4 regions of the Kluyvera sp. CRP genome follow, and region 1 is predicted to be linked to each of the others. Evidence: predicted binding sites of a transcription regulator. Region 1 holds the regulator's gene; each other region holds the start of a gene.
The links. Region 1 encodes CRP, which controls carbon source genes, mostly activating them, when cyclic AMP is high. Its sites were predicted from a motif close to ATGTGANNNNNNTCACAT; they were not measured.

Region 1 (4,213 bases):
GCCGCCGTGATTGTCTCGGCGCCGTTTATGCTGGAAGCCTGTAGCTACCACATGGATAAAGGCTTTTCACGCGTTTATCAGCGCTATCTGCTCAACCTGCTAAAAGGCAACGCAGCCCGCAAGCTGAAGGCCTATCCCGGCTCTTTGCCGGTCGATTTGCGTCAGTTGAAAAGCATGCGCCGCATCCGCGAGTTCGACGATTCGATTACCTCGAAGATCCACGGTTTTGCCGATGCCATTGACTATTACCGCCAGTGCAGCGCGATGCCGATCTTAAGCAAGATCACCAAGCCGACGCTGATCATCCACTCAAAGGACGATCCGTTTATGGATCACCACTCCATCCCCGCACAGGAAGAGCTGCCGGAGAACGTGGAGTACCAGTTGACGGAATACGGTGGTCACGTAGGTTTTATCGGCGGCACTTTGCGCCACCCGGAAATGTGGCTGGAAAAACGCATTCCCGCCTGGTTGATGCGCTGGTTGGGAGCAAAAGCATGATTATTCCCTGGCAGGATATCGACCCGGAGACGCTGGACAACCTGATTGAAAGCTTTGTCTTGCGCGAAGGCACTGATTATGGTGAATATGAACGTTCACTTGCGCAAAAGGTCGCCGACGTAAAACACCAGCTACAAACAGGCGAAGCGGTGCTGGTCTGGTCTGAGCTTCATGAGACCGTCAACATCATGCCCCGTAACCAATTTCGCGGTTAACTATACTCTAACGGCAGGAGGCGTTTACCACGCTTCCCTTGTCGTCTTTTCAGGGAGTTATTCGCATGTCTGCCAAACATCCGGTTATTGCCGTTACCGGCTCCAGCGGCGCGGGGACCACCACCACCAGCCTCGCCTTCCGTAAAATCTTTGCTCAACTCAACCTGCGCGCGGCAGAAGTGGAAGGCGACAGCTTCCACCGCTATACCCGTCCGGAAATGGATATGGCCATTCGTAAAGCCCGTGATTTGGGCCGCCATATTAGCTACTTTGGTCCGGATGCCAACGACTTCGGCCTGCTGGAACAAACCTTTCGCGACTATGGCGTGAGCGGTAAAGGGCAGTCGCGTAAATATCTGCATACCTACGACGAAGCGGTACCGTGGAATCAGGTACCCGGCACGTTTACCCCCTGGCAGCCGCTGCCAGAACCGACCGACGTGCTGTTCTACGAAGGGCTACACGGCGGCGTAGTGACGCCACAGCATGATGTCGCCCGCCACGTCGATCTACTGGTCGGCGTGGTGCCAATCGTTAACCTTGAGTGGATCCAGAAGATGATCCGCGACACCAGCGAACGCGGACATTCCCGCGAAGCGGTGATGGATTCCGTGGTGCGTTCGATGGAAGACTATATCAACTACATCACGCCGCAGTTCTCCCGCACCCATATCAACTTCCAGCGCGTGCCGACGGTCGATACCTCTAACCCGTTTGCCGCCAAGGGCATTCCGTCGCTGGACGAAAGCTTTGTGGTGATTCACTTCCGCAATCTCGACAACATCGACTATCCGTGGCTACTGGCCATGCTGCAAGGCTCATTCATCTCGCATATGAATACGCTGGTGGTTCCCGGCGGGAAGATGGGGCTGGCGATGGAATTGATCATGACACCGCTGGTGCAGCGTATGATGGAAGGGCGAAACTAATGCACGAACCCTCACCCCACAGGGGCGAGGGATTCGCTGCGTGCGAGGAATTACCCTTCGATCACTTCGTAGGAGTGGGTGATATTCACCGCTTTTTCAAGCATCAGCGCAACAGAACAGTACTTCTCGGCAGACAGATCCACCGCACGGGAAACCGCCGCATCCTTCAGCCCTTTACCGGTGACGATAAAATGCAGATTGATGTGGGTGAACAGGCGCGGCGCTTCTTCACGACGCTCGGAGGTCAGCTTCACTTCGCAGTCGGTCACGTCGTTGCGGCCCTTCTGCAGGATAGACACCACGTCGATGGCGCTACAGCCGCCCGCGGCCATCAGCACCACTTCCATTGGGCTTGGCGCTTTATCGCCAGAGTTGCCGTCCATCAGGATCTGGTGTCCAGAAGCGGACTCACCGAGGAAGGTCAGCCCTTCAACCCATTTCACACGCGCTTGCATAATTTTTAACTCCAAGGTTGCAATTTTCTTCTCAGATTACGCGCACATAACAATTCTCGCAATGGAAGGCGATCGACGTCATGCTGAAGCGAGACACCAGGAGACACACGGCTAAAGCTATGCTAAAACAGTCAGGATGCTACGGTAATACATAAACGTACTGCATGTATGCAGAGGACATCACATTACAGGCTGCGACAGTATTCGACAGCCGACTTCCCAGGTAACGGGAAGGATACTATTGCAACCGGTGGCCGCAATGCTTTTGCCGCCGGGAAGAGCTTATAACAGAGGATAACCGCGCATGGTGCTTGGCAAACCGCAAACAGACCCGACTCTCGAATGGTTCTTGTCTCATTGCCATATTCATAAGTACCCATCGAAGAGCACGCTGATTCACCAGGGTGAAAAAGCAGAGACGCTGTATTACATCGTAAAAGGCTCAGTGGCAGTACTCATCAAGGACGAAGAAGGGAAAGAGATGATCCTCTCTTACCTCAACCAGGGCGATTTCATCGGTGAGTTAGGCCTGTTTGAAGAAGGCCAGGAACGCAGCGCGTGGGTACGGGCAAAAACCGCTTGTGAAGTTGCTGAAATCTCTTATAAAAAATTCCGTCAGCTGATCCAGGTTAACCCGGACATCCTGATGCGTCTCTCTTCGCAAATGGCGCGTCGTCTGCAGGTTACCTCTGAGAAAGTCGGCAACCTGGCGTTCCTCGACGTCACCGGTCGTATCGCTCAGACCCTGCTGAACCTGGCAAAACAACCTGACGCAATGACCCACCCGGACGGGATGCAGATCAAAATCACCCGTCAGGAAATCGGCCAGATCGTCGGCTGCTCTCGTGAAACCGTGGGCCGTATCCTGAAGATGCTGGAAGATCAGAACCTGATCTCCGCACACGGCAAAACCATTGTCGTTTACGGTACCCGCTAATCCAGCCCAAACGGCGTATTGCGTCATGCAGTACGCCGTTTTTGTTTTCCCCCTATGTGGCGCAGGCTGATTTACCACCCGGAAGTCAACTATGCACTGCGGCAAACGCTGGTGCTGTGTCTGCCCGTTGCCATTGGTCTACTGCTCGGCCACCTCCAGCAGGGGTTGCTGTTCTCGCTGGTGCCCGCCTGCTGCAACATTGCCGGGCTTGATACCCCGCATAAGCGTTTCTTCAAGCGTCTGATCATCGGCGGCTGCCTGTTCGCCGGATGTAGTCTCGCCGTTCAGCTGCTGCTGGCGCGCGATGTGCCTTTGCCACTGATTCTGACCGGGCTAGCGCTGCTGCTTGGCGTCACGGCAGAGATCAGCGCGCTACACGGACGACTGCTGCCCGCCTCGCTAATTGCCTCCATTTTTACCCTCAGCCTGGCAGGGAATATGCCCATCTGGCAGCCATTATTGATCTATGCGCTGGGGACATTATGGTACGGGCTATTCAACTGGTGGTGGTTCTGGATGTGGCGCGAGCAGCCGCTACGCGAGTCGCTCAGCCTGCTTTACCGTCAGCTTGCCGACTACTGCGAAGCCAAATACAGCTTGCTCACCCAGCATACCGATCCCACCACCGCGCTGCCGCCGCTGCTGACTCGCCAGCAAAAGGTGGTGGACCTGATTTCCCAGTGCTACCAGCAACTGCACATGCTGGCGGCGAACCAGCACAATGACTACAAGCGGCTGCTGCGCGCTTTCCAGGTTGGGCTGGATTTGCAGGAGCATATCTCCGTCAGCCTGCATCAGCCGGAAGAGGTGCAGAAGCTGGTTGAACGCAGCCATGCGGAAGCGGTAATCCGCTGGAATGCCCAGACGGTAGCCGCACGCCTGCGCGTGCTGGCGGACGATATTCTCTATCACCGCTACCCTACCCGCTTCAACATGGATAAACAGATTGGCGCGCTGGAGAAAATTGCCGACCAGCACCCGGATAACCCGGTGGGTCAGTTCTGTGCCTGGCACTTCAGCCGCATTGCCCGCGTGCTACGCTCCCAGCGCCCGCTGTACCCGCGTAACCTGATGGCCGACAAAGAACGCCGTCTGCCGCTGTTCCCGGCGTTAAAAAGCTACCTCTCTTTGCGCTCTCCCGCCCTGCGTAACGCCGCGCGTCTCAGCGTGATGCTG
Region 2 (4,213 bases), 1.7 Mb from region 1:
AAACGGGGACCGGCAAAGAGGTGGTCGCCCGTTATCTGCACCGGCATAGCCCACGGGCAAACGGGCCTTTCCTCGCCGTTAACTGCGGCGCGTTGACCGAGTCGCTGGCCGAGTCAGAGCTGTTTGGCCATGAGAAAGGCGCATTCAGCGGCGCAACGCATACTCACCAGGGTTGGTTTGAGGCCGCGGAAGGCGGAACGTTACTACTGGATGAGATTGGCGAGCTGAGTCTGTCGTTGCAGGTGAAGCTGCTGCGCGTCCTCCAGGAGCGGGAGATTACCCGCGTCGGCTCCCACAAACCCATTCGCATTAACGTGCGGGTCGTGGCGGCGACACATGTCGATTTGGCACGCGCCATTCAGGAGCGTCGTTTTCGCGAAGATCTCTTCTATCGCCTGAATATCGCCGCCGTGACCCTGCCGCCGTTACGCCAGCGCCGGCAGGATATCCCAGTTCTGGCGCACCATTTCGTGCAGCTTTACGCGCGCCGACTTGGGCGTCCGGCGCAGCGGCTTTCCGGGCAGGCGCTTGCGCTGCTGCAGGACTATCCGTGGCCGGGGAACATTCGCGAGCTGGAAAATACCCTGCACAATGCGGTACTGCTGAATCCGGATGTGGAACTGGGCCCTGAGCATCTTCGCCTCGCCTCTGCGATCTCGGCGCCCTCCTCATCGCCTGCGCAACACGATGAACTGGGAGAGTTTATGCGCCGTCAGCTATTGGCCCACAGCGGCGCGCTGTACGACCGTATGCTGCGCGCCATGATTCAGGCGGCAATGAGTCAAAGCCAAAATAATCAGAGCCAGGCCGCACAGCTGCTTGGCGTCAGCCGCCATACGTTGCGCACACAGCTGGCGCATCTGGGCGTCATTAAGCAACGGCGTAAGCCTGGAGAGTTGCCACCGACCACGCCGCGTGAGCGCGAACTGCGGATTGGCTACCAGCGGTTTGGCAATCTGGGCGTGCTGAAGGCGCGTCAGCTGCTGGAGCAGAATTTCGCTGATCTGGGGATTAACGTGATGTGGAGCGAATATCCGGCCGGCCCGCAGCTGCTACAGGCGCTCAGTCACAACGAAATTGACTTTGGCACCACCGGCGAAGCGCCCCCTATTTTCGCGCAGGCGAAGGACAACGCGCTTCTGTATGTGGCCTGGGAGCCACCGGCGCCGCGGAGTGTGGCCATGGTCGTGCCCAACGCCAGCGATATACGCTCACTCGCCCAACTACGGGGAAAGCGTATTGCGCTGAACAAGGGTTCGAACGTGCACTGGCTGCTGGTGCAGTTGCTGGAAGAAGCTGGGCTGGGTCTGGATGACGTTAAGATCGTCTACGCGCCGCCAAAATACCCGCTTACCGCCAGCGACTATCTGTCCGCCGATGCCTGGATGATGTGGGACCCGGTACTGAGCGCCGCTGAACGCAGCGGGACGCTGCGCGTGCTGGCGACCGGCGAGGGCCGCGTCAGCAACCATCAGTTCTATCTCACCCGCCGCCAGTATGCGCAGCAGAACGAGGAAATTATCGCCGGTGTGGTGGCGGCACTGGTGAAAACGGGGAAATTTATTGACCGGCATCGCCTCGAGGCGGCGCAACTGCTGGCGGGAGAACTGGGGCTGGACACCGCATCGCTGGCCTGTGCACTGGCGCGTCGCAGCCATCAGACGCGAGAAATGGATATGCAGGCCATCCGCGCACAGCAGACCATCGCCGACCGCTTTTACGCGCTGGGCCTGCTGAGCAGGCCCGTCGCGGTCAGAGAAGCGATGTGGTACGCCAGAGAACGACTTATCGAGCCGTGGGCAGCCGCTTAGTGCTGCTTAAACGTCGCAATCGGCTTCGGTGCAATACCGAAGTCTTCCTTCAACTGCTGCTTGCTCTTCATCACCATCTGGCCGTTGGTATCAATGGTCATATGCTGCGCGTCGCGGTTATTGCGCGATTGCCAGAGCATCACCAGCTGCAGGCAGTTCTCTTTTTGTTCGTCGGTCAGCGCCACGCCATCCGGCCATTTTCCCAGCTCCACCGCGGTGGCTAAACGCTGATAAATCTCCGGCGTCATGTTGTCGATCATTTGCTCAATATTCATGCTCAGCCCCCTCTCCTGTGGAATAATTTGCTGAATCGTTTCTTCAGCCTTTGGTGGAGTCACCATTTTCGTCATCCGTGAAGCTGAGCGACGCAGAGTTGACGCAAAAACGCTCACCGGTTGGCTGTGGGCCATCGGGAAAGACGTGCCCCAGATGCGCATCACAATTTCCGCAACGAATTTCAGTACGTTGCATGCCGTGGGAGTAATCATTGAGATACCGAATGGCGGTTTCGCTCACCGGCTCATAAAAACTCGGCCAGCCGCATCCGGAATCATACTTGCTTTGGGAGTGAAAAAGCGGCGCGTCGCACACCAGACAGTGGTAAATACCATCGCGCTTGTTGTGCAGTAAACGCCCGGTAAACGGCGGCTCTGTGCCATGTTTCTGCGTGACATAGAACTGCATTTCACTCAGGGTATTTTTCAGGTCATCCGGGGAAGGTTTGTTCACCATTTTGCTCACATCTCGCTATGAAAAATACATTTGCCAGGCGATTCTAACAAAACATTAACAATGAAGCGTGAACTTTTGTTCTAAACTTAATCGGCGTGAAAAGGCAGCGGGGTAATTGTGACACTCATCACATTTTTATCTCGCGTGCCCTTTAAAATTCCCGGCGCCGCCCTCATGTGGTTTCTAGCTCATAGGAAGAGTGAGACAGGTTAGTCGTGCAAAGCTTAGGCAGCAGATTGATTTGTCGCAATGATTGACACGATTCCGCTTGACGCTGCGTAAGGTTTTTGTAATTTTACAGGCAACCTTTTATTCACTAACAAATAGCTGGTGGAATATATGACTATCAAAGTAGGTATCAACGGTTTTGGCCGTATCGGTCGCATTGTTTTCCGTGCTGCTCAGGAACGTTCTGACATCGAGATCGTTGCAATCAACGATCTGTTAGACGCAGACTACATGGCTTACATGCTGAAATATGACTCCACTCACGGCCGTTTCAACGGTACCGTTGAAGTGAAAGACGGTCATCTGATCGTAAACGGTAAAAAAATCCGTGTTACCGCTGAACGTGATCCGGCTAACCTGAAATGGGACGAAGTTGGTGTTGACGTAGTTGCTGAAGCAACCGGTATCTTCCTGACCGACGAAACCGCTCGTAAGCACATCACTGCTGGCGCGAAAAAAGTGGTTCTGACTGGTCCGTCTAAAGACAACACTCCGATGTTTGTTAAAGGCGCTAACTTTGACAAATACGAAGGCCAGGACATCGTTTCCAACGCATCCTGCACCACCAACTGCCTGGCTCCGCTGGCAAAAGTTATCAACGACAACTTCGGCATCATCGAAGGTCTGATGACTACTGTTCACGCGACCACCGCAACTCAGAAAACCGTTGATGGCCCGTCTCACAAAGACTGGCGCGGCGGCCGCGGCGCAGCTCAGAACATCATCCCGTCCTCTACCGGTGCTGCTAAAGCTGTAGGTAAAGTACTGCCAGAACTGAACGGCAAACTGACCGGTATGGCGTTCCGCGTTCCTACCCCGAACGTATCCGTAGTTGACCTGACCGTTCGTCTGGAAAAAGCTGCTTCTTACGAAGAAATTAAGAAAGCAATCAAAGCTGCTTCCGAAGGCCCAATGAAAGGCGTTCTGGGTTACACCGAAGACGACGTTGTATCTACTGATTTCAACGGTGAAGTTTGCACTTCCGTATTCGATGCTAAAGCAGGTATCGCTCTGAACGACAACTTCGTGAAACTGGTTTCCTGGTACGATAACGAAACTGGTTACTCCAACAAAGTTCTGGACCTGATCGCTCACATCTCCAAATAAGTTGAGATGAGAACCTGATCCAAAAAGGCGACTTCGGTCGCCTTTTTTTATGATTACGTTTTCAACACCAAGGATTGCATTATGATTAAGACAATTTTCGCTCTCCCGGTTATCGAACAGCTTACCCCTGTGCTCTCTCGTCGCCAGCTGGATGAGCTGGACGTTATCGTTGTCAACCACCCAAAAGTGAAAGCCTCCGTGGCCTTCCAGGGCGCTCACCTGCTCTCCTGGAAACCGGAAGGTGAAGAAGAAGTGCTGTGGCTTAGCGGTAACACACCGTTCAAAAACGGCGTTGCCATTCGCGGTGGCGTACCGATCTGCTGGCCTTGGTTCGG
Region 3 (4,213 bases), 390 kb from region 1:
GATCTGCCGACGCGCGCCGCCGCTCCAGCCGAGGAGTTCTTCACCTACTTTCAGGCCCAAATCTACCGCGTTGCCATCGGCAAAGCGGTAGCTGATTTCCAGGCGTTCGACATCAGGCGTCAGTTCGAACGGCAGCGTCAGGAGTCGTTTTTGTTCGTAGGGATGAGCCAGGTATTCGATGCGCTCCGTGGTCATGCTATCCATTACGCCTCCTCAAGCCATTCTTTGCAGTCGCCAGCAATCATCACCACTTCGGCGCCGTAGATGATTTGCCAGCCTTTTTCACCGACGCGCACCACGCCTTTTGCGCGCAGAGTCTTCTTCCATACGTCATCGCCTGCGACGCGAGCGGGATCGCGCACTTCAACGCGCAGGCGGGAAATACAGTTATCAAACTGCGCGATATTTTCCTTGCCGCCGAACGCCGCAATAATTTGCATCGCAAATGCATCGGCCTGTGGTTGTTCTGAGACCGGGGTGGTTTTATTTTTAAAATCTTGCTTACTGAAAAGCTTAACGTCATCTTCTCCAGCGTCTTCCTCCTCTCGGCCTGGCGTCATCACGTTAAAGCGGATGATTAAATAGCGGAATAAAACGTAATAGATGATAAAAAACAGCGGGATTAACCATAGGTATCCCCATAGATTTAATTTTCCCGGTTGGAGTAATACAGGGAGAATATCTTTCAGGCAGCCGCCATAAATAGAAACGTTAGCCATTTCGGTTAAAACAAAGAGTAAACCGGTGAGTGGCACGTGAACCAGATAAAAAAGCCAGGGGGCGACGAACAGAAAGGTATATTCGATGGGCTCAGTTACGCCAAAAAGGATCATGGTTGCCACCACGGGCAGCAAGAGACCGGCGACGACCTTTTTATGCTGGGAACGGGAGCAGTGATACATTGCCAGCGCCGCGCCGGGCAGCGCGCCGAAGTGGGTCACGACGCGCCCCGACTGGAAACCGCGGACCAGCAGCTCCTGGGTTTCGTTGCACCCCAATTGCGCCATATAAATGTTGGTGGTTCCGCTGACCAGCTTGCCGCACACTTCCATCGAACCGCCGAGTTCGGTCAAACGAATGGGCGTCGTGATCAGGTGATGCAGACCAACCGGCAGCAGCGATTTGTCGGCGACCGCCCAGATAAAGGTGCCAAATAATCCGGAATCGCCGATAAGCTTACTGAACTGCGCCAGCATCCAGCCTATGGGGGGCCAGATAAGATAAAGCGCAGAGCCCATCAGCGCGCCGACGACCAGCGTCACAATAGGCACGGTACGAGTGCCGGCGAAAAATGACAGCACCATCGGCAGCTTAACGTTATACAGACGGTTGTGCAGCCAGGAGGTCGCGAGACCGACTGCCATGCCGCCGAAAACGCTCATCCGATAGGTGAACATCCCTAATTCGGTGGTATAAATGGAGGCTTCCTGTACCGCAGCAACGGGGTCAAGGTGGCGCTGGCTGATAAACCAGTTTGCCGTAGTGGTTTGTTCGTTCAGCCCGTGCAGCGTCAGTAGCGTGCTGAGGATGAAATGCATCGACATAAAGCACACGGCACCTGAGAATGCCGCCCAGCCTTTCTCTTTTTTGGCCAGGCCGAAAGCCACGCCGATGGAGAAGAACAGCGGAAGGTTTCTGAATACCACATCGCCCGTTGCTTTCATTACGCTGAACGTAATAAAGAACAGCGACTCTTTATCAAATAGCACGCCAAGATGTAACGCCTCCAGCGTTTCTTTATTTGTAAATGCGCTGCCGAATCCCATAAACATTGAACCAATGGTTATAATGGATATCGGGACCAGCATCGCTTGCCCGATCATTTGCATTTGCTGCTTCATAAATCATCCTTGTGAATATTTTAATGGGTGACGCCAGTGAATTTTTTCTAATGCACGTCGTGATTCGCGTTAAAATATTTTGTTTCAATGAATATATTTTGCAGATTTATATTTCCTGCTCGATATTGATTAATTAGAGCGTGTGCTTTTTTCAGGCATTTTTATAATGGCTGGTGAGTTTATCATTACGAAAAGAGGATTCTGTGACTCGCGCAGCGATAAGCTAATCTTTAGCTAATAATATTAGCGCCATGCTGGCCCGTTGTTGGCTTTGCCCGGCAATGGGGACCGCCAGTTAAGGCGGTGAGGAGTCGATGGAATTTCTTCGGCGATTATTCCTGTAAAAATGTGATGCGCGTCAGATTACTGGCGCGTTTGTCTGGACAACCATTCCTTTTATTCCACATTTCGCTTATTCTAGCTGAAGCGTTTCAGTCGATAGATTGTTCGACATTTAACCAATCAGTCACGGTTTGTGGCGGGTAAGGTTTCCCTGAACGAGCGGCTGCATTACTCTGTTTGCCACTTTGCTTCGGGATAACCTTGCAGGAGACCTATGAGCGTACGCGTAGCGATTAATGGCTTCGGTCGCATTGGCCGTAATGTGGTTCGTGCTTTGTATGAATCCGGACGTCGTGCGGAGATCACCGTGGTTGCCATTAACGAACTGGCTGATGCCGCCGGCATCGCCCATTTGTTGAAATATGACACCAGCCACGGGCGTTTTGCCTGGGATGTTCGCCAGGAGCGCGAGCAGCTGTTTGTCGGCGACGACGCCATCCGTCTTCTGCACGAACGGTCTATAGAAGCACTGCCCTGGCGTGAACTGTCGGTGGATGTGGTGCTCGACTGTACCGGCGTATATGGCAACCGTGAAGACGGCGAAGCGCATATCGCCGCTGGCGCGAAGAAGGTGCTCTTTTCACATCCTGGCAGCAACGATCTCGACGCCACCGTCGTCTATGGGGTCAATCAACACGAATTGCGTGCGGAACACCGTATCGTTTCCAACGCCTCCTGTACCACGAATTGCATAATTCCCGTCATTAAATTGTTGGATGATGCTTATGGCATTGAGTCCGGTACGGTTACAACCATTCACTCTGCGATGCATGACCAGCAGGTGATAGACGCCTATCATCCGGATTTACGCCGGACGCGCGCGGCAAGCCAGTCGATTATTCCGGTTGATACTAAACTTGCTGCGGGGATTGCCCGTATTTTCCCGCAGTTTGGTGACCGTTTTGAGGCGATTGCGGTGCGTGTGCCGACCATCAACGTGACGGCAATTGACCTGAGCGTGACGGTGAAAAAACCTGTAAAAGCGAATGAAGTCAACCAGTTGCTGCAAAAAGCAGCACAGGGTGCATTTCATGGTATAGTTGACTATACGGAATTACCGTTGGTCTCAACTGATTTTAACCACGATCCGCACAGTGCCATTGTCGATGGCACGCAGACGCGGGTCAGCGGTGCTCACCTGATCAAAACGCTGGTCTGGTGTGATAACGAATGGGGCTTTGCTAACCGAATGCTCGACACCACGTTAGCAATGGCCGCTATTGGTTTCAGGCTCGACGCTTGAGCGTCGACAAAACTTTAAGTATCAACGAGAGGATTCACCATGTCTGTAATTAAGATGACCGATCTGGATCTGGCTGGTAAACGCGTTTTCATCCGTGCGGATCTGAACGTACCGGTTAAAGAAGGGAAAGTAACCAGCGACGCGCGTATCCGTGCTTCTCTGCCGACCATTGAGCTGGCGCTGAAACAGGGTGCGAAAGTGATGGTGACTTCTCACCTGGGTCGTCCGACCGAAGGCGAGTACAACGAAGAATTCTCTCTGCTGCCGGTTGTTAATTACCTGAAAGACAAACTGTCTGCTCCGGTTCGTCTGGTTAAAGATTACCTGGACGGCGTTGAAGTTGCTGCCGGTGAGCTGGTTGTTCTGGAAAACGTTCGCTTCAACAAAGGCGAGAAGAAAGACGACGAAGCGCTGTCCAAAAAATACGCTGCACTGTGCGACGTATTCGTGATGGACGCCTTCGGTACTGCACACCGTGCACAGGCTTCTACTCACGGTATCGGCAAGTTTGCTGACGTTGCGTGCGCAGGCCCGCTGCTGGCGGCTGAACTGGACGCACTGGGTAAAGCGCTGAAAGAGCCGGCTCGCCCGATGGTTGCTATCGTTGGTGGTTCTAAAGTTTCTACCAAACTGACCGTTCTGGACTCGCTGTCTAAAATCGCTGACCAGCTGATCGTTGGCGGTGGTATCGCGAACACCTTCGTTGCCGCTCAAGGCCACAACGTGGGTAAATCCTTGTACGAAGCTGACCTGGTTGACGAAGCTAAGCGTCTGCTGACCACCTGTG
Region 4 (4,213 bases), 850 kb from region 1:
CCAGCGCCAGCACGCTCGGCAGAACAATTGGGTTCAGCGCGCCCATGATATCCAGGCTGCCGATCAGCGAATTGCCATTGTCATCGCTCAGCGACGGCATGGCGAATACGCCAGAGAAGTGCACGTTCGGGTCGAAAATCAGGCCGACGATAGACACGCCGATGATGGTCAGCAGAATACCGCCCGGGACCTTCAGTTTTTCAAGGCCGATGATCATCGCCAGACCCACCAGCGTCATCACCACCGGGAAGCTGTCGAACTGACCCAGCGCGACCGGCAGACCGTCCAGCGGGTTTTTCACCACCATGCCGACGCCGTTGGCGGCAATCAGCAGCAGGAACAGACCGATACCGATGCCGGTGCCGTGCGCAATACCCTGCGGCAAATTGCGCAAGATCCAGCTACGAATACCGGAAGCGGAGATGATGGTGAAGAGCACGCCCATCAGGAACACCGCGCCCAGAGCAACCGGCACGCTGATGTGCTGGCCCAGCACCAGGCTGAAGGCGGTAAAAGCAGTCAGCGAGATGGCGCAGCCAATGGCTAAAGGCAGGTTCGCCCACAACCCCATCACGATAGAACCCACACCGGCCACCAGACAGGTCGCCACGAACACGGCGGCCGGCGGGAAACCGGCTTTACCCAGCATGCCCGGTACCACGATCACCGAGTACACCATCGCCAGGAAGGTGGTCAAACCGGCGACAATCTCCTGACGAACGGAGCTACCACGAGCAGAAATTTTAAACCAGGCGTCCAATGAACCGCCGGTACGCGCTGAAGGCGTAGACATAGAAAACATCCCCTGAGAGTTTTTATCATTCGTTCGTCTGCGTGGTGGAACATCCACTGCCAGCTAAGCGTCATCTCCATGTGCTACATCGCGGCAAAGGGGAGCCACAAAAAAGCAAACGATTAACTCCGCGCAGACAAAACGAGAATCGGAATACCTCAACTGCGCGGGTGCGTGATGAGGTTGGTCTGCGGATTTTCAGCATAGGAAGCGTCCGAAAATCCGAGGCAAACGATTATCTGGCTTTTATGTCCCCTTTTTCAACAGAAGTTTGCCCTGGTTTATGAAAATTAACGATTACCGATGAAGAATTCACCAACCCATGCGCAAACGTTATCGTTTATGCGCAATCCAGCAACAATTCTATGGCAAAAATGTCGCAATCCCGGGGAGAGGATCGCGGAGGATTATTCGTCTTCCAGCAGACGCGCGCCGGTGCCCTCTTCACCCAGCTTATCGCCCGGGTTACGCAGCGGACAGTCGCGCAACGACATGCAGCCGCAGCCAATACAGCCGTCGAGCTGGTCGCGCAGCGCCTCCATGGCGTGAATGCGCTTATCCAGCTCTTCCCGCCATTGAGTCGTGAGGTGCTTCCAGTCGCGCGGCCCCAGCGTGTGGTTTTCCGGCAGCACGCTAAAGGAATCGCCGATCGTCGCCAGCGGAATACCAAGACGCTGGGCAATTTTAATGATCGCCACGTAACGCAGCACATCACGCTTATAGCGCCGCTGGTTACCGCTGTTGCGCGTGCTGTGGATCAGCCCTTTACTCTCATAAAAATGCAGCGCAGAGACCGCAACCCCCGTTCGTTTCGCTACCTCACCGGGCGTTAGCAGCGATTTTATGCGGGTCGATTTTTTTTCCATAATACGCTTTACCTCAAGTTAACTTGAGGAATTATACTCGCCGCCAGACAAGAAATCGACGCGAAAATAGACAACGGGGAGAGCCTTATGTCCCATCGGGAAATTATTCATACTCTTACTGAATGGATAGATGAACATATCGATCAACCGCTTAATATCGACATCGTGGCCAGAAAATCCGGCTACTCGAAGTGGTATCTGCAAAGAATGTTCCGCACCGTGATGCACCAGACGCTGGGCGAGTACATTCGCCAGCGGCGCCTGTTACTGGCGGCGGAAGCGCTGCGCACCACCCAGCGCCCCATCTTCGATATCGCGATGGATCTGGGTTATGTCTCTCAGCAGACCTTCTCTCGCGTATTCCGCCGCGAGTTTGACCGCACGCCGACGGACTATCGCCATCAGATCTCCGCGTAACATCGCTTCGCCGCGGCCTGTACTGAGCCGCGGCGTTGACAAAAAATCCTGCGTTTACCTCTGGTGAATAAAACAACAAACGTGATATAGTTCACACATCGAGATGAAACAAAAACACTGTTTCATTCAATTTGTGAATGCCTTCAGATAGCCTGAGCGCCTCGCGCCTCAATCAATAAGTGCTGTCAGGGCAACTTGTTGTTTATCTCTGAGGATGAAGTCTCATGGTTTCCATTACCGCAGGCGTCGCACTGTTACGCTGGCCGTTAACCAGCGCCGTACTGATGTTTCTCGCCAGTACCCTGAAAATTCAATTCCGTAAATCCGACTACGCCGGTCTCGCGGTCATCAGCGGTATGCTGGGTGTCGCAGCGGCGTGCTGGTTTGCGACCGGGTTACTGGGCATCACGATGGTGGACATCGCCACCATTTTCAACAACATCAAAGATGTGATGGTTGAAGTGATGAGCCAGGCACCGCCGGAATGGCCGGTTGCCATGTACTGATTGAGAAAAACCCCGACGCGTCGGGGTTTTTTATTGCCTGAATATCGCGGTGGCTGAGCGCATGAAAAAGCCCTGCTCCTGCAGGGTGTTTTAGCGTCGCTCGACTAAAATAAAGGGATGCGCCCTGCGGAGTGCCGCACCATGAACGCCATCCCTTTTCGCCGTTTTCTCACCGCCTGCCTGGGCGCCCTGCTGTTGACCGGCCCCGCTTTTGCCGCCGTACAACCAGAGGACTCACCCGACGCGCTTGAGGTCAATATCGAGAGCATCATGCAGCCCTGGAAGGGCGACCTGCCTGGCATGCTCGACCGCCGGGTCATTCGCGTATTGACCACCTACAGCAAGACCTTCTTTTTTATCGATAAAGGCCAGCAGCGCGGGGCCACCCACGATATCTTCGCCGAATTTGAACGCAGCCTGAATGCCCAGCTCGCCAAAGAGAAAAAGCTCAAGCAGCGCCATCTCAAGGTGCGAATTATCTTCGTTCCGGTAACCCGCGATAATCTCTTTACTGCCCTGAACGAAGGTAAAGGCGATATTGCCGCTGCCAATCTTACGATCACCGCAACGCGCCAGCAGCAGGTGGCTTTCACTGACCCGATTTACAGCGATATTCAGGAACTGCTGATCTCCGGCCCCGCGTCACCGCAGGTGAAAAACGTGGACGATATCGCCGGTAAGACGGTCTTTGTCCGTCGTTCATCCAGCTACTATGAGAGCCTTGAAGCCCTCAATGCGCGCTTTGCCAAAGCCTCTCTCCCACCCGTCGTCATCAAGCCCGCCCCCGAAGCGCTGGAAGACGAGGATCTGCTGGAAATGCTCAACGCCGGGCTGATTCCGCTGATCGTGGTCGATCGCCATAAGGCGCTGTTCTGGAAACAGGTGTTCCCGAAGATCCTGGTTCATGAAGATATTGTGCTACGCGATAACGGCAACATCGCCTGGGCGGTGCGCAAAGATAACCCGCAGTTGCTGGCGAAGCTCAACGGTTTTATTAAAGACAACCGCCAGGGCAGCACCCTGGGCAATACCCTGTTACTGCGCTATCTGAAGAGCGCGAAATACGTCAAAAATGCCGCAGCGGAGAAAGAACGGCGCAAGTTTTTGAAGATGGTCGAGATTTTTCGCAAATACGGCGACCGTTATGACGTCGACTGGCTGCTGATGGCGGCACAGGGTTATCAGGAGTCGCGGCTGAACCAGTCAGTGCGCAGTCACGTTGGCGCAATTGGTGTCATGCAGGTGATGCCGAGCACCGGCAAAGAATTGAAGGTGGGCGATATTAAGCAACTGGATCCGAATATCCACGCCGGGGTGAAGTATATGCGCTGGATGATCGACCGCTACTACGGTGACGAACCGATGACGCAGCTGGATAAGGCACTGTTTTCTTTCGCCTCTTATAATGCTGGCCCGGCACGGATTGCGCGTCTGCGTACGGAAACGAAAAAGCGCGGTTTTGACCCCAACATCTGGTTTGGTAACGTGGAAAACCTCGCCGCCGAGAAGATTGGAGCCGAAACGGTCACCTACGTGAGCAACATCTATAAGTATTACATCGCCTATCGGCTGATTCTCGATGAGATGAACCGGAAGCGGGCAGCGACGGGGAAACCGCCGATTTTGCCCGC

Region 2: the regulator CRP is predicted to act here: its motif matches at 2,659-2,676, upstream of msrB (peptide-methionine (R)-S-oxide reductase MsrB).
Region 3: the regulator CRP is predicted to act here: its motif matches at 2,188-2,205, upstream of epd (erythrose-4-phosphate dehydrogenase).
Region 4: the regulator CRP is predicted to act here: its motif matches at 2,156-2,173, upstream of K7B04_RS03265 (YjcB family protein).

What each region holds. Positions count from the first base shown of each region.
Region 1 covers NZ_CP082841.1:1,562,326-1,566,538, reverse strand. Annotated here, with positions in the region: gene K7B04_RS07235 (hydrolase) at 1-501, shown strand, start outside; gene K7B04_RS07230 (YheU family protein) at 498-716, shown strand; gene K7B04_RS07225 (phosphoribulokinase) at 782-1,645, shown strand; gene K7B04_RS07220 (OsmC family protein) at 1,696-2,100, opposite strand; gene crp (cAMP-activated global transcriptional regulator CRP) at 2,405-3,037, shown strand; gene K7B04_RS07210 (YccS/YhfK family putative transporter) at 3,092-4,213, shown strand, end outside.
Region 2 covers NZ_CP082841.1:3,276,564-3,280,776, reverse strand. Annotated here, with positions in the region: gene K7B04_RS15495 (sigma-54-dependent Fis family transcriptional regulator) at 1-1,811, shown strand, start outside; gene K7B04_RS15490 (YeaC family protein) at 1,808-2,086, opposite strand; gene msrB (peptide-methionine (R)-S-oxide reductase MsrB) at 2,130-2,543, opposite strand; gene gapA (glyceraldehyde-3-phosphate dehydrogenase) at 2,883-3,878, shown strand; gene K7B04_RS15475 (D-hexose-6-phosphate mutarotase) at 3,960-4,213, shown strand, end outside.
Region 3 covers NZ_CP082841.1:1,948,611-1,952,823, forward strand. Annotated here, with positions in the region: gene K7B04_RS09150 (CehA/McbA family metallohydrolase) at 1-204, opposite strand, end outside; gene K7B04_RS09155 (PTS transporter subunit EIIC) at 204-1,841, opposite strand; gene epd (erythrose-4-phosphate dehydrogenase) at 2,398-3,426, shown strand; gene pgk (phosphoglycerate kinase) at 3,466-4,213, shown strand, end outside.
Region 4 covers NZ_CP082841.1:711,131-715,343, forward strand. Annotated here, with positions in the region: gene K7B04_RS03250 (NCS2 family permease) at 1-793, opposite strand, end outside; gene soxR (redox-sensitive transcriptional activator SoxR) at 1,201-1,659, opposite strand; gene soxS (superoxide response transcriptional regulator SoxS) at 1,747-2,076, shown strand; gene K7B04_RS03265 (YjcB family protein) at 2,301-2,582, shown strand; gene K7B04_RS03270 (lytic transglycosylase F) at 2,724-4,213, shown strand, end outside.